Linked DNA regions of Variovorax paradoxus B4. The protein of the gene in region 2 interacts with the protein of the main gene of each other region in a pairwise test. Links are inferred from orthologs where the notes say so. Each region holds a gene or a part of one and is shown on either strand. Other genes may lie near its edges.

What was found.
Region 1: the proteins of VAPA_RS08225 (region 2) and purT interact in binary tests that used the Escherichia coli proteins (3 or more experiments, as listed by UniProt). The link is inferred for Variovorax paradoxus B4 from one-to-one orthologs.

Annotation. Positions count from the first base shown.
Region 1 is NC_022247.1:5,385,632-5,395,540, forward strand. Bases 2,413-5,256 are described here. They hold purT (formate-dependent phosphoribosylglycinamide formyltransferase), read right to left. Parts: upstream 4,520-5,256; coding sequence 3,305-4,519; downstream 2,413-3,304. Other genes in these bases: VAPA_RS25165 (alpha/beta hydrolase), read right to left, coding at 2,413-3,187; VAPA_RS25175 (3-hydroxybutyryl-CoA dehydrogenase), read left to right, coding at 4,706-5,256. Outside these bases: VAPA_RS25150 (branched-chain amino acid ABC transporter permease), read right to left, coding at 1-316; VAPA_RS25155 (branched-chain amino acid ABC transporter permease), read right to left, coding at 411-1,286; VAPA_RS25160 (helix-turn-helix domain-containing protein), read right to left, coding at 1,302-2,132; more of VAPA_RS25165, read right to left, coding at 2,243-2,412; more of VAPA_RS25175, read left to right, coding at 5,257-5,554; VAPA_RS25180 (crotonase/enoyl-CoA hydratase family protein), read left to right, coding at 5,591-6,406; VAPA_RS25185 (serine hydrolase domain-containing protein), read left to right, coding at 6,447-7,748; VAPA_RS25190 (type III pantothenate kinase), read right to left, coding at 7,755-8,537; peptidoglycan-binding protein LysM, read left to right, coding at 8,672-9,133; VAPA_RS25200 (rhodanese-like domain-containing protein), read right to left, coding at 9,395-9,808. UniProt on the Escherichia coli protein: Involved in the de novo purine biosynthesis. Catalyzes the transfer of formate to 5-phospho-ribosyl-glycinamide (GAR), producing 5-phospho-ribosyl-N-formylglycinamide (FGAR). Formate is provided by PurU via hydrolysis of 10-formyl-tetrahydrofolate.
Region 2 is NC_022247.1:1,795,766-1,805,760, reverse strand. Bases 4,265-7,194 are described here. They hold VAPA_RS08225 (polyprenyl synthetase family protein), read right to left. Parts: upstream 6,224-7,194; coding sequence 5,306-6,223; downstream 4,265-5,305. Other genes in these bases: VAPA_RS08215 (aromatic ring-hydroxylating oxygenase subunit alpha), read left to right, coding at 6,700-7,194; VAPA_RS08220 (exodeoxyribonuclease VII small subunit), read right to left, coding at 6,220-6,486; dxs (1-deoxy-D-xylulose-5-phosphate synthase), read right to left, coding at 4,265-5,267. Outside these bases: VAPA_RS08245 (TRAP transporter small permease subunit), read left to right, coding at 1-282; VAPA_RS08240 (TRAP transporter large permease), read left to right, coding at 294-2,117; TRAP transporter substrate-binding protein DctP, read right to left, coding at 2,216-3,298; more of dxs, read right to left, coding at 3,411-4,264; more of VAPA_RS08215, read left to right, coding at 7,195-7,842; VAPA_RS08210 (DMT family transporter), read left to right, coding at 7,866-8,783; VAPA_RS08205 (sulfurtransferase), read left to right, coding at 8,821-9,729; VAPA_RS08200 (DUF2796 domain-containing protein), read left to right, coding at 9,726-9,995.

The DNA.
Region 1 (9,909 bases), 3.6 Mb from region 2 along the record:
ACAGCGCCGCGGCCGCCAGCAGAGCAATCGGGAACGGCACGCCCAGGTTGGTCAGCACGCCTTGCGTGTAGGCGCCAGCACCGAGGAACGCCGCATGCCCGATGGAGAACTGCCCCGTGAAGCCCGCCAGCAGCATCAAGCCCAAGCCGACGATGCCGTAGATCAGCACGAAGGTCAGCTGCGCGAGCCAGTACTCGTCGATCGCCCATGGCGCGACGATGAGGAACGCGACCAGCAGGCCGTACCAGAACACATGCCCGCCGTGCCGCGCGAGGCGGATGTCCTGGTCGTAGCTGGTCTTGAAGATGAAGCGCATGGGTCAGGTCCGTCGCCGGGCCGCCCCAAGGCGGACCTGCGCCCCCTCGGGGGACAGCGAGTACACGAAGTGACGAGCGTGGGGGCACATGCGTCTACACCTTCTTGCGCAGCTTCTCGCCGAACAGGCCGTTGGGCTTGATCATCAGCATCAGCAGCACCACGATGTACGGGGCCGTGTCCTTGAAGCCGTCGGGCAGGTAGAAGCCCGCGAACGATTCGACGATGCCGATCACCAGCCCGCCGACGATCGCGCCCGGCAGGCTGCCGAAGCCACCCACCACCGCGGCCGGAAAGGCCTTGAGCCCGATGAAACCCATGTTCGCGTGCACGAAGGTGATGGGCGCGAGCAGCATGCCGGCAATGGCGGCAACCGCCGCCGCGAGCCCCCACACCAATCCATTCAGGCGCTTCACCGGAATGCCCATGTAGTACGCCGCGAGCTGGTTCTGCGACGAGGCCTGCATCGCGATGCCCAGCTTGCTGTAGCGGAACATCGCGAACAAAAGGCCGCACAGGATGGCGGTGGCGATGATGATCGCGAGCTGTTCGAGGTTGACCACCAGCCCGCCCAGCTTCCAGATCTGGTCCTTGTAGGGCACCGGCAGCGTGTGGGTGTCGGTGCCGATGCCCGGCACCATGGTGATGAGCCCGCGCGCCACGTAGGCGATGCCGATGGTGAGCATCACGATCGAGAATTGCGGCTGCCCGAGGATCGGGCGGATCACCACCAGCTCGAGCAGCACGCCGAAGGCCGCCATCGCCACCACCGCAAGGATGGCCGCGAGCCAGAACGGCAAGCCGAACAGCGACATGCCGGCAAACGCGCCGAAGGCGCCGAGCATCATCAGGTCGCCCTGCGCGAAGCTCACGGTTTCGGTGGCCTTGTAGATCAGCACGAAGCCCAGTGCGATCAGCCCATAGATGCAACCTTGCGCAATGCCCGACAGCAGGAGTTGGAGGATCTGCATGGGGCCTCTTCGCGCCTACTGCCTGAGGCCGCCGGCCGCGTCGTGCAGCGCGAGGCGGCGCGAGCCGGCCAGGATGTCGCTGGGCTTCAGGCCGTAGACCTGGCGGATCGAATGGCTGAAGTGCGTCGAGTCGGGGTAGCCGGTGTCCAGCGCGATGTCGGTCAGCGTGCTGGCCTGGCGCACGTAGCGCAGCAGGCTGCGCGCGCGCTTCCAGGCGCGGAAGGCGCGAAACGCCATGCCGGTTTCCTGCTTGAACAGATGCAGGAAGCGCGAGAAGGAAAGATGCACCGAAGCCGCGCAGTCTTCGGCCGAAGTGGGTGCGGCCGGGTCGGCGTTGATGGCGTCGATGACCTTGCGGATGCGCGCATCGAGCGCACGCGGTGCCAGTGGCTCGCCGAAGAACAGGGCATCGAAATCGAAGCCGTCGAAGTTCATGCCGCGGCCCGACGCGGCGAGCAGGTGCGCATGGGCATCGCGCATGTGCCGCACGAAGACCGGTGCATCGACCGGCCCGCAGTGCTGCATGAAGGCCGGCATGCGGGCGGGATCGACCGACTCCGATTCGATCAGCAGGTTGAAGACGAGCGGATGCGCGCTTTCCACCCGGTGCGGCACCTGTGGCGGCACCACCAGCAGTTCGCCCGTCTGCCAGGCGCCCCCGCCGATGCGCAGGCGGTTCGGCGGCGCGCCCGCGGGCGACACGTACACGCCGTGCCCGCCCATCGTGCGCTCGGCGGCGGCCCCGAGCAGCCCGGCGTAGAACACGCGCTGGTGCGTGAGCCACATCAGGCGCTCCCCGCGCTGCGCGCCGCCGCTTTCCGGCGGCGCCGTCTTCGTTCGCTGCATGGTGTCTGTCTCCTGCATCGGGCCGCCGTCGGCCAGGGGCCGGCGTTGCGTTGGCTGGATCGTAGCGGCGAGGGCCGGCTGCGCGGCGTGCATTTGCGCGGGGACTTTCCCTAGGCCGGCGCCAGCGCGCGGCGGAGTTCGGCGCTGCACAGCGCAACGGCCGTATCGGCCTCGTCGAGCACCTTGCCCATGGTGATGAAGCCGTGGATCTGGCGCTCGAAGCAGACGTACGCGGCGCGGTTGCCGGCGGCGGTCAATGCCTCGGCGTAGGCCATGCCTTCGTCGCGCAGCGGGTCGTAGCCGGCCGTGAGCACCAGCGCGGGCGGCAGGCCCGAGAGATCGGCGTGCAGCAGCGGCGATGCGCGCCAGTCGAGGTCGCTCCCGGCGTCCTCGATGTAGTGATCGTGGAAGTAGGTCATCGTGTCGCGGGTCAGCAGGTAGCCCTGGCCATTGGCCTGGTGCGAGGGATGGCCGCGGCGCATGTCGGTGGCGGGATAGATCAGCAGCTGGAAGGCGATGGGCAGGTCGCCGGCATCGCGCGCGGCAATGGCCGCCACCGCCGCCAGGTTGCCGCCCGCACTGTCGCCGCCCACCGCGAGGCGGCCTGCATCGAGACCGAGCGAGTCGGCCTCGCGACGCACCCAGCGGGTGGCGGCCAGCACGTCGTCGACCGCGGCCGGGAAGCGATGCTCCGGCCCCATGCGGTAGTCGATCGACGCGACCGCGCAGCCCGCGCCGTTGGCGAACGAGCGGCACAGCACGTCGTGCGTGTCGAGGTCGCCGATGACCCAGCCACCACCGTGGAAGTACACGAGCACCGGCAGCGCGGCATGGGCGGAGGTGCCCAGCGGACGATAGAGGCGCATCGGGATGGTGCCGTGCGGCCCCTCGGCCTTCAGGTCGCGAACTTCGGCGACCGGCGGGGGCTCGGGTTGCGTGGCGGCACGCCGCTCGCGATAGAAGGCGCGCGCCTCGGCCGGCGAAAGCGTGTGGGTCGGCGGGATGCCGCGCGCCTCGATGAAGTCGAGCAAGGCGCGCGCCTGGGGGTGCAGCATGGTGTCTCCGGTGGGGTCGGGTGGCGTTCGCCCGATCTCATCCGCACGATGCCCGTGCGCTCCCGGCGCGGCTTGCGAAAACTGGCTGTGCTGGGGCTGTGCTGGGGCTCGTGCCGCTCAGGCCTTGCGCGGCTTCACGCGCGAGGCGGCTTCCTTCGCGAGCTTGCGGGCGGTGCCGGTGTCGGCCGCATGCACCAGCGCCACGCCCATGCGGCGCTTCGCAAAGCTCTCGGGCTTGCCGAACAGGCGGATGTCGCTGCCGGGCACCTGCAAGGCGTCGGCCACGCCGTCGAAGGCGATGCCGGCGGCGTCGACGCCGCCATAGATCACCGCGCTGGCGCCCGGGCTCTTGAGCGAGGTGTCCACCGGCAGGCCGAGGATGGCGCGGGCATGCAGCTCGAATTCGTTCTGCCATTGCGTGGCCATGGTCACCATGCCGGTGTCGTGCGGACGCGGGCTCACTTCGCTGAACCAGACCTCGTCGCCCTTCACGAACAGCTCGACGCCGAACAACCCCTGGCCACCAAGATCGGACGTGACGGCCTGCGCGATCTGCTGCGCCTTCTGCAGCGCGGCCGTCGCCATGGGGTGCGGCTGCCAGCTTTCCACATAGTCGCCGCTGACCTGCACATGGCCGATGGGTTCGCAGAACTGGGTCTGCACCGCACCGGCCGCGTCCTTGGCGCGCACGGTCAGGAGCGTGATCTCGTAGTCGAAGTCGATGAAGCCTTCGACGATCACGCGGCCGTGGCTCACGCGGCCGCCGGCCATGGCGTAGTCCCAGGCCTTCTGCACGTCGGCCGGGCCGTCGATCTTGCTCTGGCCCTTGCCGGAGCTGCTCATCACGGGCTTGACGATGCAGGGGTACCCAATTCCTTTTCCATCCACCCCGTCGATCGCCGCCTGCAGCTCGGCCAGCGAGTCGCAGAACTTGTAGGGGCTGGTCGGCACGCCCAGCGTCTCGGCGGCCAGGCGGCGGATGCCTTCGCGGTCCATCGTGAGGCGGGCGGCGCGGGCCGTGGGAATGACGCGCACCACGCCCGCGTCCTCCAGCTGCTGCAGCATCGGCGTGGCGATGGCCTCGATCTCGGGCACCACGAGCTGCGGCTTCTCGGCCTCGATCAGCGCCTTGAGCTGCTCGGGGTCGCTCATGGTGATGGTGCGCGCGTGGTGGGCCACCTGCTGGCCGGGCGCGTTCTCGTAGCGGTCGACCGCGATGGTCTCTACGCCGAGGCGCTGCAGGGCAATCAGCACCTCCTTGCCGAGTTCGCCGGAGCCGAGCAGCATCACGCGGGTGGCGGAGGGGGAAAGAGGGGTGCCGAGGGTGGTCATGGTCGGGATCGGAAAGAGAGAAGAAAAAGCAATCGCCGCACTGTAAGCCACCCGCGGGCCACCCGTGTCACGCGCGGCAACGGCGGCCCGGCGGGGCTGCTTCACAATCGATCTCCTGCCGCGGTGGCGGCCTGGCGCCCCACCCGCTCCCCCTTTCCTTTTTTTTGTTCTTCAAGGAGTTTTCTCATGACTATCCAGACCGTCGGCATCATCGGTGCCGGAACAATGGGCAACGGCATCGCGCAGGCCTGCGCGGTGTCGGGCGTCAACGTGGTGATGATCGATGTCGCCCAGGCGGCGGTCGACAAGGGCCTGGCCACCGTGTCGGGCAGCCTCGACCGCCTGATCAAGAAAGAGAAGCTCACGGCCGAGCAGAAGGCCGCGGCGCTCGCACTGATCAAGGGCTCGACCAACTACGACGACCTGAAGGGCGCGCAACTGGTGATCGAGGCCGCCACCGAGAACCACGCGCTCAAGCTCAAGATCCTGAAGCAGGTCGACGAACTGGTGGCGCCCGAGGTGATCATTGCCTCCAACACCTCGTCGATCTCGATCACCCAGCTCGCGGCCGCCACCTCGCGCGCCGACCGCTTCATCGGCATGCACTTCTTCAACCCGGTGCCGATGATGGCGCTGGTGGAGCTGATCCGCGGCTACCTCACGAGCGACGCCACGCACGATGCCGTCAAGGCGCTGGCCGAGAAGCTGGGCAAGTCGCCGATCACGGTGAAGAACGCGCCGGGCTTCGTGGTCAACCGCATCCTGGTGCCGATGATCAACGAGGCCTTCTTCGTGCTGTCCGAAGGCATCGCCACGGCCGAGGACATCGATGCCGGCATGAAGCTGGGCTGCAACCAGCCCATCGGCCCGCTGGCGCTGGCCGACATGATCGGGCTGGACGTGTGCCTGGCCGTGATGGAGGTGTACCTCGAACAGTTCGGCGACTCCAAGTACCGGCCGTGCCCGCTGCTGAAGGAGATGGTGGCGGCCGGCCAGCTGGGCCGCAAGACCGGACGCGGCGTCTATACGTACTGAGCGCGCAAGCCAGGAACAACAAAGGAGACAAGCGCCATGACCGTGACACCCACCACGCCGCCTGCGGAAGGCTGCATCGACACCCAGGTGATCGATCACGTGCTGCTGATCGGCATCAACCGCCCCGCCAAGCGCAACGGCTGGACGCCGCCGATGTTCAGGCAGCTGGCCGAGGCCTACACCCGGCTCGACGACGACCCGACGCTGCGCGTGGGCGTGCTGCATGCCTTCGGCGACCATTTCACGGCGGGCCTCGACCTGCCGGCGGTCACCGAGTACATGAAGCGCGGCGAGAAGGCCATTCCGGCCGGGCTGGTGGAGCCGCACGACTTCGGCCTGCCCGACTACCGCCGCCGCACCAAGCCGATGGTGGTGGCGGTGAAGGGCATCTGCTTCACGGTGGGCATCGAACTGATGCTGGGTGCCGACATCGTGGTGGCGGCCGACAATTGTCGCTTCTCGCAGATGGAAGTGCAGCGCGGCATCATGGCCACGGGCGGCGCCACGCTGCGCATGGCCGAGCGCGCGGGCGTGGGCAATGCCATGCTGCACCTGCTGACGGCCGACGAGTTCGACAGCGCCGAAGCCTACCGGCTCCACTTCGTGCAGAAGGTGGTGCCGGCCGGGCAGGAGCTCGACGCGGCGCTGGCCATCGCGCAGCGCATCGCGGCACAAGCCCCGCTGGCGGTGGTGGCCACGCGGCTCAACGTGATCAAGGCCGTGGAACACGGCCCGCTTGCGGCCGTGTCGGAATTCATCGAGACGCAGAAGCGCCTGTCGAACAGCGAAGACGCAGCCGAAGGCGTGCGCTCCTTCGTCGAGCGGCGGCCCGCGCGCTTCAGCGGCCGCTGATGACCTTTTCAAACGCACGGCGCTCGCCGCTGCCTTCACACTGTTCGCCGTGAACACCACCACCTCCTGCGCCCAGACGCCCGCGCCCGCCACGCCGCCCGATCCCACGGCCACCTCGGTCGGGGCCCTGGGGTGGATGAAGGGCTTTCCGCCCCCGCCCGACAGGCTGATCACCTTCGACGACCCGGCCGGCGGCGTGTTTCCGCGCACGCGCTGGAGCTTCTCGCATGTGCGCGAAACCGTGCCCACCGCCAACGTGTGGCGCGGCAGCAGCGCGGCCAGCCCGCTTCCGGCGGCGCCGCGCAGCGACATCGAGGCCGTCACCTTCAAGCCCCTGGGAAATGCCGGCAGCGACGAGACGCTGACCTTCGCCCAGATGATTCCGCGCACCTACACCGACGGCATCCTGGTGCTGCACCGCGGCCGCGTGGTCTACGAGAGGTACTTCGGCGCGCTCACGCCCGAGCGGCCGCACATCGCGATGTCGGTCACCAAGTCCTTCGTCGGCACGCTGGCGGCCATCCTCGCGGACGAAGGCAGGCTCGACCCGTCGGTGCCGGTCACCCGCTACCTGCCAGAACTCAAGGACACGGCCTATGGCGACGCCACGGTGCGCCAGGTGATGGACATGACCATCGGCGTGCACTACTCGGAAAACTACGCGGACCCGAAGGCCGAAATCTGGGACTATGCACGCGCCGGCGGCATGCTGGCGCAGGGCCCGAACTACGCGGGCCCGAAGTCCTTCTACGAATTTCTCGCGACGCTGAAGAAGAAGGAGGGCGCGCACGACGCCGCCTTTGCCTACAAGACGGTGAATGCCGAGGTGCTCGCCTGGATCCTGCGCCGCGCCAGCAACCGGTCGCTGGCCGACCTGCTGAGCGAGAAGATCTGGCGCCGCATCGGCGCCGAGCAGGACGCCTACTTCATGGTCGACCGCATCGGCACCGAGTCGGGCGGCGGCGGGCTCAATACCGTGCTGCGCGACCTCGCGCGCTTCGGCGAGACCATGCGCGACGGCGGGCGCGCGCCCAACGGGCTGCAGGCCATTCCAAAGGCGGTGGTCGAAGACATCACACGCGGCGGCGACCCCGCCAGGTTCGCCAAGGCCGGCTATGCGCTGCTGCCGGGCTGGTCGTACCGCAACATGTGGTGGGTCACGCACAACCCGCATGGCGCCTACATGGCGCGCGGCATCCACGGCCAGAGCATCTACGTCGATCCGAAGGCGGAAATGGTGATCGTGCGCTACGCCGCGCACCCGGTGGCGGCCAATGCGGACAACGATCCGCTGACGCTGCCGGCATTCCAGGCCGTGGCCGAAGCGCTCATGCGCCCCTGAGCTTTTTCAGGTCCATCCCGCGGCCCGCTCGCGGGCAATCACCAGCAGCCCGTCCATGATCAGGCTCTCGACCAGCTCGAAGTCCCCATTCATGACGGGCGCCATCTTCCAGCCCGCGCCGCCGGTCATGTAGCAGGCGGGCTCGGCGCCGCAATGCGAGCGCACGTGCTGCACCATGCGCTCGACGGCGCCGGCAATGGCATAGGTGCCGCCGCTGGTGAGCGCGTCACTCGTGTTGGTGGGGAATTCGCGCACCTCGCCGGTCGGCACATGCAGGCCCGCCGTGCCCGACTCCAGCGCGCGCAGCATGATGCCGTGGCCCGGCAGGATCAGGCCGCCCAGGAACTTGCCGCTGGCGTCGATGGCCTCGACCGTCACGGCGGTGCCGATCATCACCACCACCATCGGCCGCGCGGGGCCCGCGTCCAGCATCCGGTGGCGCGCGCCGATCATCGCCACCCAGCGGTCGGCGCCCAGCCGGGTCGGATGGTCGTAGCCGTTGACGATGCCGGCTTCGGCCGCGCTGGACACCACCCAGCGCGGCGCGCAATCGAAGCGCTCGACGATCTGCTCCTCGGCGCGGCGGCGCACCGCGTCGCCGGCCACCACGCAGCCCAGCATGGAGCCGGGCGCGGGCAGGTCGGCCCAAGGGCCATCGGCCAGCCGTTCGATGTGGTCGAGAAACTCCGCACCATGCGCCTGCAGCGCAGCTCCCGGATGCGCCGCATCGTAGAGAGCCCATTTGAGGCGGGTATTGCCGATGTCGATCGCGAGGAAGGGGGATGCCATGGGCGGGATTATTGCGACTTTGTTGTTATTCATGCTGGCACGTCTTTGACACACGCGGCGCGGGCCTACGCCGGTACATGCCATTGCGCCGCTACATTCGCCAGTTCCATCCACCACGGCACAAGGAGAAATTCATGGGATTGCTCAGTTTCATCAAGGAAGCAGGCGAAAAACTGTTCGGCGGATCGTCGGCCCAGGCGGCCGAGCCGGACGCCAACACCAAGGCCGCGGCGGCCATCAAGACTTACATCGAGACGCAGAATCTCGGGCTCACGGGCCTGGAAGTGACCTACACCGCCAGCAGCGGCGTGGTGACCCTGGCCGGCCAGGCGCCTTCGCAGGAAGCGAGCGAAAAAGCCGCGCTTGCCGCGGGCAACGTGGCCAATGTGACGAGCGTCGACAACAACCTGGTCGCCCCGCCCGCACCACCGGCCCAGTACCACGACGTGGTGAAGGGCGACACGCTGTCGGCCATCTCGAAGAAGTACTACGGCGACGCCAACAAGTACAACGCGATCTTCGAGGCGAACAAGCCGATGCTGAGCCATCCGGACAAGATCTACCCGGGGCAGAAGCTGCGCATTCCGGCGCTGTGAGCTGATTCGCTCGCCGCTGCAACAAAAAGGCCCACTGGTTTCGGTGGGCCTTTTTGTTTCTCTCGGGTTTTTATTCAGGGCGCCGGTGTTCGGGGCGCGTGCGCAGGCCACCGGGTACCCCCCTCCGCATAACGGTCACGTCGATGGGGTGCCTTGCGCAGCGAAATCAAGGAGGAGGCCGCAGGCCGGGGGACATTCGCTTCGCCGCGTACCCCATCGGCGGGATCGCGCCCCGAACTGAGCCCGAATCCGTACCTGAATCTAGCTCTGCTTCCAGGGCAGCCCGCGCTTGCGCCAGCCGCCGATCTGCCCGCGGTGGCCGCTCTCGTCCGGATTGCCCTCGAAGCCTTCGAGGATGTTGTAGGCTTCCAGGCCCAGTTCGGTGGCGCGCCGGGCGGCGGCGATGGAGCGCACGCCGCTGCGGCACAGCAGCACCAGCTTCTTGTTGCCGTCCTCGCCCGCGGCGCGGATGCCGCCGTCGAAGGCCGGGTTGAGCGCCATGCCCGGCCACTGCTTCCAGGCCAGCGGCACGGCACCGGGCACGTAGCCGACCCATTCGCGCTCGGCGTCGGTGCGCACATCGACCAGCACGGCCTCGCCGCTGGCCATCCACTGCGCGGCCTGCTCGGGCGTCACGTCGCCGGCATAGCCCTTTTCCCCAACGGGTTCAGTCATCTCTCTGCGTCCTTCTGATCAATAGGGTTACTTCACGGGCAACAGCCGTCTTTACGTTGCTCGGCGTCCACGCCGGATGATGGAATTTTTCACCAGTTCGT
Region 2 (9,995 bases):
TTTGCCATCCTCTGGTATGGCATTCCATTCTTCCTGCAGGGCTACCGCTCGGGCGAGGTGTCGAACAACGCCGGGGGCCTGCTGCGCTGGCCGGTCTACGCGATGATCCCGCTGGGCTTCTCCCTGCTGATGCTGCAGGGGTGGTCCGAGCTGATCAAGCGCATCGCCTTCCTCCAGGGCCGGATCGAAGATCCGACGTCGAAGCGGGGAGAAAAAACGGCTGAGGAAGAGCTTGCCGAGTCGATCCGCCGGCTGGCCGAAGCCCAAACCAAATCCAGCTGAAGCGGAACATCATGGAATTCATTGTTCAGAACTACGCCCCGCTGATGTTTGCGGGCCTGATCTGCTTTCTGCTGGTCGGTTTCCCGGTTGCCTTCAGCCTCGGCGCCTGCGGGCTGTTCTTCGGCTTCGTCGGCATCGAGCTCGGGCTGTTGCCCGAAGCCCTGTTGCAGGCCATGCCGCTGCGGCTCTTCGGCATCATGCAGAACGACACGCTGCTGGCGATTCCGTTCTTCACGCTCATGGGGCTGATCCTCGAGCGCAGCGGCATGGCCGAAGACCTGCTCGAGACCATCGGCCAGCTGTTCGGCCCGATCCGCGGCGGCCTCGCGCTGGCCGTGGTGTTCGTGGGTGCGCTGCTCGCGGCCACCACGGGCGTGGTGGCGGCTTCGGTGATCTCGATGGGCCTGATTTCGCTACCGATCATGATGCGCTACGGCTACGACCGGCGCCTGGCGACAGGGGTGATCGCGGCCTCGGGCACGCTGGCACAGATCATTCCGCCTTCTCTGGTGCTGATCATCCTGGCCGACCAGCTCGGCCGCAGCGTCGGCGACATGTACAAGGGCGCCTTCCTGCCCGGCTTCCTGCTGATGGGCATGTATGCGGGCTACGTGATCCTGCTCGCCCTGTTCAAGCCCTCGTGGGTGCCGGCCCTGCCGCCGGAAGCGCGCACGCTGCGCGAGGACAACGGCAAGAGCGGCGGCCCCTCGCTGCTGGTGCTCACCGCGGTCTGCGTCGTGGCCTCGGTATGGTTCGCCCGGCACATTGCCGACATCCATACCTGGTGGAAGGGCGAAGAAGTCACGAGCGTGGCCACCGACGAGACCATCGTGGTGTCGATGTGCGCCGGCGTGCTGCTGGCGCTGGTCATTGCCGTCATCAACCGCGTCACGCGCCTGGGCCTGCTCTCGCGCATGGCGGAGCGCGTGACCTTCGTGCTCATTCCCCCGCTGCTGCTGATCTTCCTCGTGCTCGGCACCATCTTCCTGGGCGTTGCCACGCCGACCGAAGGCGGCGCGATGGGTGCCATGGGTGCGCTCATCATGGCCACGGTGCGCCGGCGAATGAGCATGTCGCTGCTCAAGCAGGCGCTCAACACCACCACCAAGCTGTCGTGCTTCGTGGTGTTCATCCTGATCGGCGCCACGATCTTCGGCCTGGTGTTCCAGGGCGTGGACGGTCCGCGCTGGGTGGAGCACCTGCTGGCCAAGGTACCGGGCGGCCAGCTGGGCTTCCTGATCGTGGTGAACGTCATGGTGTTCTTCCTGGCGTTCTTCCTCGACTTCTTCGAGCTGTCGTTCATCGTGGTGCCGCTGCTGGCACCGGTGGCCGACAAGCTGGGCATCGACCTGATCTGGTTCGGCGTGCTGCTGGCGGTGAACATGCAGACTTCGTTCATGCATCCGCCATTCGGCTTTGCGCTGTTCTACCTGCGCAGCGTGGCGCCGACCAAGGCCTACAAGGACCGAGTCACGGGCAAGCAGATCGAGCCCGTCACCACCATGCAGATCTACTGGGGCGCCGTGCCGTTCCTGCTGATCCAGCTCACGATGGTCGGCCTGATCATTGCGTTCCCGGGCATCGTGTCGAGCGGGCTGGACAAGAAAGAGGTCTATGACCTCGACAAGGTCATGCGCGAGATGGAAGCCAACATGCCGGGCTCCACGCCCGAGGTGCCGGCGCCCGAAGTGCCGGCGCCCGATGCGGGTGGCGCACCGGCACCTGCGCCCGAAACCGGGGCCTCGGCACCCGGGGACGGCGTGGCGGCCCCGGCGGCCGAGGAGGATCCGATGAAGGCCATGCTGGAATCGATGGAGCGGGACAAGAAGAAGTAGCCCGTCCCCTGGTTCCAGGCCCGCGCAACGCGCGGGCCGCACACGAAAAAAAGCCCGCGTGACGCGGGCTTTTCTTTGGCCGGGCCGAAGCCCGCGGATCAGAGCTTCTGCTTGGACATGAAGCTGTCGAAGGCCGACTCGGCGAAGCGGAACCACAGCACCTGGTCGCGCTGGAACGTGCGCAGGTCGGCGTAGATCTTCTTCCACTCTGGGCTCTTGGCGTCGTTCTCCGCGAACACTTCCATCGAGGCCTTGAAGGAGGCGTCAAGCACGGCCTGCGAGAACGGCAGCACCTTGGTCTTGGACGCCACCAGCTGCTTCAGCGCGGTGGGGTTCAGCGCGTCGTACTTGGCGAGCATGTCGGACGAAGCCACGGCGGCAGCCGCTTCCACGATGGCCTTGTTCTCGGCCGAGAGGCCGTCGAACGCCTTCTGGTTGATGAAGAAGTCCACTTCCGGACCGCCTTCCCACCAGCCGGGGTAGTAGTAGAACGGTGCCACCTTGTTGAAGCCGAGCTTCTGGTCGTCATAGGGGCCGACCCATTCGGCGGCATCCAGCGTGCCCTTTTCGAGCGACTGGTAGATCTCGCCGCCGGGGATGCTCTGCGGCACCGCGCCCAGCTTGGTCATGACGTCGCCGATGAGGCCGCCGCCCAGGCGCATCTTCATGCCCTTGAAATCGGCCGGCGACTTGATTTCCTTGCGGTACCAGCCGCCCATCTGGCAGCCCGTGTTGCCGCCGGCAAAGCTCAGCATGTTGTACTTGGCGTAGAACTCGTTCATGAGCTTGCGGCCGTTGCCGTGCATCATCCACGCGTTCATCTGGCGCGAGTTCAGGCCGAACGGAATGGCCGAGCCCAGCGCGAATGCGGGGTTCTTGCCGTAGAAGTAGTAGGGCACGGTGTGGCACATCTCGACCGAGCCGTTCTGCACGCCGTCCACCACGCCGAAGGGAGGCATCAGCTCGCCGCCGGCATGAACCGAGATTTCGAACTTGCCGCCCGACATGGCCCTGACCGCCTTGGCGAAGACCTCCGCGCCGCCGTAGATGGTGTCGAGCGACTTGGGAAAGCTCGATGCCAGGCGCCAGCGGACGGCCGCCTGCGCATGAACTGCGGGCGCAATGCCGGCGGCCAGAACGCCAGCGATGCCGGCGTTTTTGATGAGGGAACGACGATCCATTGAATTCACTCCGAGTGCATTGGAAAAAACGAAACGCGGCTTGTGGCCGCGTCGAGGACTTTTGTAAGTCTTGCTTATTGTAAAAACGCGCTTACACGCGGCCGGCGGGGGTTTACCCTGCGGCGGCACCGAAGCGCTGCGTGATCGAGGCGGCAATGCCGGCCGCATCGAGCCCGATCGACGCGAGCAATTTGCCCGGATCGCCATGCTCGATGAAGCGGTCGGGCAGGCCCAGTTGCAGCACCGGCCTTTGCACGTTGGCCGCCTGCAGTGCCTCGAGCACCGCACTGCCCGCGCCGCCCATGACGGCCCCCTCTTCGAGCGTGACGATGGCGTCGTGCGTGCCCGCCACCTTCAGCAGCAGCTCGACGTCGAGCGGCTTGGCCCAGCGCATGTTGACCACCGTGGCGTCGAGCGATTCGGCCGCCGTGAGCGCCGGGTACAGCAGGGTGCCGAAGGCGAGGATGGCGATGCGCTGGCCCTCCCTGCGCACTTCGCCCTTGCCGAACGGCAGCGCGTCGAGCGCGAGGTGCGGCACCACGCCGGCGCCGGCCCCGCGCGGATAACGCACGGCCACCGGGTGGTTCTGCTCGTAGGCGCTCGACAGCAGCTGGCGGCACTCGCGCTCGTCGGCCGGGCAGGCAATGCTCATGTTGGGAATGCAGCGCAGGAACGGGATGTCGTAGGCGCCCGCGTGCGTGGCGCCGTCGGCGCCCACGAGGCCGGCGCGGTCGAGCGCGAACACCACCGGCAGGTTCTGGATCGCGACGTCGTGGATCAGCTGGTCGTAGGCGCGCTGCAGGAAGGTCGAGTAGATCGCCACCACGGGCTTCAGGCCTTCGCAGGCCAGGCCCGCCGCGAAGGTGACGGCATGCTGTTCGGCAATGCCGACGTCGTAGTACCGGTCGGGAAAGCGCTGCTCGAACTCGACCAGCCCCGAGCCTTCGCGCATGGCCGGCGTGATGCCCACCAGCCGGCCGTCGTGTGCGGCCATGTCGCACAGCCACTGGCCGAAGACCTGCGTGAAGGTCTGCTTGGCCACCGCGGTGGGCTTGATCAGCCCGACCTGCGGATCGAACTTGCCGGGCCCGTGGTAGGCCACCGGATCGGCCTCGGCCAGCTTGTAGCCCTGCCCCTTCTTGGTGACCACGTGCAGGAACTGCGGGCCGTCCAGGTGCTTGAGGTTCTCGAGCGTGGGCACCAGCGAATCGAGGTCGTGGCCGTCGATGGGACCGACGTAGTTGAAGCCGAACTGCTCGAACAGCGTGGCCGGCACCACCATGCCCTTGGCATGCTGCTCGAAGCGCTTGGCCAGTTCGAACAGCGGCGGCGCGGCACGCAGCACGCTCTTGCCGACGTTCTTGGCCGCGGCGTAGAAGTTGCCGCTCATCAGCTGCGCGAGGTAGCGGTTGAGCGCACCCACGGGCGGGCTGATCGACATGTCGTTGTCGTTCAGGATCACCAGCAGCTTGCAGTCGCACACGCCGGCGTTGTTGAGCGCCTCGAAGGCCATGCCGGCCGTGAGCGCGCCGTCGCCGATGATGGCCACGGAATGGCGGTCCTCGCCCTTCTGCTTGGCCGCCATGGCCATGCCGAGCGCAGCCGAGATGCTGGTCGACGAGTGCGCCGTGCCGAAGGTGTCGTATTCGCTCTCGCTGCGCTGCGGAAAGCCCGAGATGCCCCCGATCTGGCGCAGCGTGGGCATGCGCTCGCGCCGGCCGGTCAGGATCTTGTGCGGATAGGTCTGGTGGCCCACGTCCCACACCAGGCGGTCGTGCGGCGTGTTGAACACATGGTGCAGCGCGACGGTGAGCTCGACCGTGCCGAGGTTGGAACTCAGGTGGCCGCCGGTGCGCGAGACGTTGTCGAGCACGCAGGCGCGCACCTCGTCGCACAGCTGCTTGAGCTGGGCGCGGTCGAATTGGCGGATCGGGGATGGATCGTGAAGCGTGGGAAGCAGCGCAGCCATGGGAACGTCGTGGGTCTTCTTGTCCATCTGTGAGTTGTTCATCGGTCGCGGTCGACGACCATGTGGGCCAGCGCGCGCAAGGCCGCGGTATCGGCAAGGCCGCTGCGGTCCAGCGCCGCAAGCGATTCGGCCAGCAGCTGCCTCGCCTGCGCACGCGCGCCGTCGAGGCCCCACAGCGAAACATAGGTGGGCTTGTCGGCGGCCGCATCCTTGCCGGCCGTCTTGCCGAGGGTCTGCGAATCGGCCGTGACGTCGAGAATGTCGTCGACCACCTGGAACGCCAGGCCGATGGCGGCGCCGTAGTCGCGCAGGGCGGCCAGCGCATCGGATGCCACGGCACCGGCACAGGCCGCGCCCATCTCGACGCTGCCCTGCAGCAGCGCGCCGGTTTTCAGGCGGTGCATTTCGCGCAGCTGCGCTTCGTTCAGCGCCAGGCCCACACTGGCCAGGTCGATGGCCTGCCCGCCCGCCATGCCCTGGCTGCCCGCGGCACGCGCGAGCAACCGGCACAGCATGGCCTGGATCGATGCGGGAATCTCGTCGCCGTCGGGCGTCAGCAGCTCGAAGGCCAGGGCCTGCAAGGCATCGCCGGCCAGCAGCGCATCGGCTTCGCCGAACTTCACGTGCACCGTGGGCTTGCCACGCCGCAGCACGTCGTTGTCCATGCTCGGCAGGTCGTCGTGCACCAGCGAGTAGGCGTGGATCAGTTCCGTTGCACAGGCCGCGCGCAGCGCCGCAGCCGCATTGCCGCCGACCGCTTCGCTCGCGGCCAGCACCAGGAGCGGCCGCAGCCGCTTGCCGCCGTCCAGCACGGCATAGCGCATGGCATCGCCGAGCAGCACCGGCGCATCGACGCCGACCCAGCGCGAAAGCGCCGCCTCGACGCGCGCCAGGTACGGGTCGCTCCAGCTGGCCAGGCGTGCAGCATCCCATTCCACCGCTTTAACCGCGCTCATTCGGCGGTCCAGGGCTTGAGGCTGCCCGCGTCGAGCACCTTGATCTGGTCTTCGACCGCCTGGAGCTTTTCGCGGCAGAAGGCGAGCAGCGCCGCACCGCGCTGGTAGCTGCCGAGCAACTGGTCGAGCGGCAACTGGCCCGACTCGAGTTCTGCAACCAATTGTTCCAACTCCTGGAGCCCGGCTTCGTAGCTGGCCGGCAGCGGCCCCGTGTCGGGCGTGGCTGCCGGGCTGGACGTGGAGGAAGAAGGGACCTTGGGCATGCGAGACAACGAGTGTGAAACCGCGCATTTTAGGGCGGGGAACCAAACGGGCGCCGGCATGTGGCGCGCCACGGGCACTGTGCTGCCCCCTTGGGTACAATCCTGGCTTCCCATGCCGGCCAACCCGGCACAACTCTTCGGGCCGTCGCCCTCCAGACGGCGCCTTCCGTCTTTTCCTTTTTTCTCCCTGTGGGGAGCTTGGTCAGGTCCTCCATGTCTGATTTAAGTCTTCAACTGCAGCAGGCCACGAGCCAACTTCCAGTTTCCGCGTACTTCGACGAGTCGCTCTATGCGCGCGAAATGCAAACGCTGTTCGCGCACGGCCCGCGCTACGTGGGCCACCGGCTTGCCGTGCCCGAGCCCGGCAACTTCCACACCCTGCCGCAGGAGCACCAGGGCCGCGCGCTGGTGCACACGCCCAAGGGCGTGGAACTCATTTCCAACGTGTGCCGCCACCGGCAGGCGCTGATCCTGCAGGGCCGCGGCCAGCTCGACAGCCAGACCGGCGGCAACATCGTGTGCCCGCTGCACCGCTGGACCTATGCGGCGAGCGACGCGCGCACCACGGGCACGCTGATCGGCGCGCCGCACTTCCAGCAGGACCCCTGCCTCAACCTGCACAACTATCCGCTCACCGAGTGGAACGGCCTGCTGTTCGAACGCGGCCCCGACGGCGGCGGGCGCGACGTGGCGGCCGACATGGCCGAACTCGGCCCGCGTGCCGACCTCGACTTCACGGGCTACGCGCTCGACCGGGTCGAGCTGCACGAGTGCAACTACAACTGGAAGACCTTCATCGAGGTCTACCTCGAGGACTACCACGTCGGCCCGTTCCATCCCGGCCTGGGCAGCTTCGTCACCTGCGACGACCTGCGCTGGGAGTTCAACCGCAACTTCTCGGTGCAGACCGTGGGCGTGGCCAACCGGCTCGGCCGCGCGGGCAGCCCCATCTACCAGAAGTGGCAGGAGCAGCTGCTCAAGTACCGCGAAGGCAAGCCGCCCAAGTACGGCGCCATCTGGCTCACCTACTACCCGCACGTGATGGTCGAGTGGTATCCGCACGTGCTCACCGTGTCGACGCTGCATCCGGTGAGCCCCACCAGGACGCTCAACATGATCGAGTTCTTCTACCCCGAGGAAATCGTGGCCTTCGAGCGCGAATTCGTCGAGGCCCAGCAGGCCGCCTACATGGAAACCTGCGTGGAAGACGACGAGATCGCCGAGCGCATGGACGCCGGCCGCCGCGCGCTCATGCTGCGCGGCGACGACGAGAGCGGCCCCTACCAGAGCCCGATGGAAGACGGCATGCAGCAGTTCCACGAGTGGTACCGCAGCGCGATGCAGAACAACGCCTGAGCCGAGCAGTGCAAGCACTCTGGATGGTGCTCGGCGCCTTTTTGTTCGCCACCATGAGCGTGGTCGTGAAGATCGCCTCGGCCTGGTTCAACAGCGGCGAGATGGTGCTCGGGCGCGGCCTGATCGGCATCGTGTTCCTGTGGCTGCTGGCGCGCAACCGCGGCGTCTCCATGGCCACCCGCTACCCCGGCATGCATGCCTGGCGCAGCACCATCGGCGTGGTGTCGCTCGGCGCGTGGTTCTATGCCATTGCCCACATGCCGCTGGCCACGGCCGTCACGCTCAACTACATGAGCAGCGTGTGGATCGCGGCCTTCCTGGTCGGCGGCGCGCTGCTGGCCTGGGTGCCGGTGCCCGGGCGCGATGGCCGCATCGAGCGCCCGCCGCTGCAGGGCACGCTCGCGCTGACCGTGCTCGCGGGCTTCGTCGGCGTGGTGCTGATGCTCAAGCCTTCGGTCAGCGGCAGCGACGGCTTCGCGGGGATGCTGGGCCTGCTGTCGGGCCTCACGGCCGCATTCGCCTACATGCAGGTGGTGGCGCTGTCGCGCATCGGCGAACCCGAGCTGCGCACGGTGTTCTATTTCGCGGCCGGCTCGGCCGTGGCCGGCGCTTTCGCCACGGCTGCCACCGGGTTTTCGGACGGAAACTCCTGGACGTGGCAGCATGCGCTGTGGCTGCTGCCGATCGGCCTCCTGGCGGCTCTCGGGCAGCTTTGCATGACGCGCGCCTACGCCACGGCCAAGACGCAGGCCGGTACGCTCCTGGTGGCCAACCTGCAGTACTCCGGCATCATCTTTGCGGCGTTCTACAGCGTGGTGCTGTTCGACGACCGCATCGACGCCGCCGGCTGGGCCGGCATGGCGCTCATCATCGTGAGCGGCATTGCGGCCACCGTGCTGCGCCAGCGTGCAGTGCCCAAGGCGCCGGCCGAAGAACACTGATCCGCATCGAACCCGTCGACAACGAAGGAACCCCGCCATGTGCACCACCCTCGTCAGCGTCGAACAACTCCAGCAGCTGCAGGCTGGCGACGTGCCCCTCATGGTCTTCGACTGCAGCTTCGACCTCATGAAGCCCGAAGCCGGCGCGCAGCAATATGCCGCTGCGCACATCCCCGGCGCACTGCATGCCGACCTCGACGCCCACCTCAGCGCGAAGCACGGCGTGCCCGGCTCGCATGGCGACGTGGTCATTGCGCAGGAAGACGGCGTGCCGGCCTCGGGCGGGCGCCATCCGCTGCCGAGCCGCGAGAGGTTCGCGGCCTGGCTGTCGAGCATCGGCTTTTCCAACAACATGCAGGCCGTGGCGTACGACCGCAACGGCGCCAACTATTGCGGCCGGCTCTGGTGGATGCTCAAGTGGATGGGCCACGATGCCGTGGCCGTGCTCGACGGCGGCCTGCAGGCGTGGCAGGCCGCGGGCGGCGAAGTCACGAACCGCGAGGAGCCGGCGCACTTCCAGTCGAACTTCGTGCCGGGCGAACCGCTGGCAAGGCTCGTGACCACCGACGCCGTGGTGCGCCGGCTCGGCCAGCCTGACCAGAACCTGATCGACGCGCGTGCCGCCGCACGTTATCGCGGAGAGGTGGAACCTCTGGACCCCATCGCGGGTCACATCCCCGGGGCTCTGAACCGGCCCTTCGCCGAGAACCTCGGCCCCGACGGCAAGTTCAAGCCGGCATCGCAATTGCGCGCCGAGTTCGACGCGCTGCTCGCGGGACGCGATCCGGCGACGGTCGTCCATCAATGCGGCAGCGGCGTGAGCGCTGTGCCCAACCTGCTCGCGATGCAGATCGCGGGCCTTGGGACGACAGCGCTCTATGCCGGCAGCTGGAGCGAATGGAGCAACACGCCGGGGCTGCCGACCCGGCAAGGCGCAGAACCATGAAACAGATCCGACTTCGACGCATTTCATCCGGCTTCGCATTCGCCGCGGCACTGTTCGCAGCCCCCTTTCTTTCCGCCCAGGCCCAGCAGCAGCATGCGCATGTGCACGGCCAGCTCAAGCTCGACGTGGCCATCGACGGCCCCACGGTCGTGATCAACATGGAGTCCCCGCTCGACAACATCGTCGGCTTCGAGCGCGCGCCCAAGACCGATGCCGAGAAGAAGACCGCCGAGGACGCCATCGCCCAGCTGCGCGCGGCCGACAAG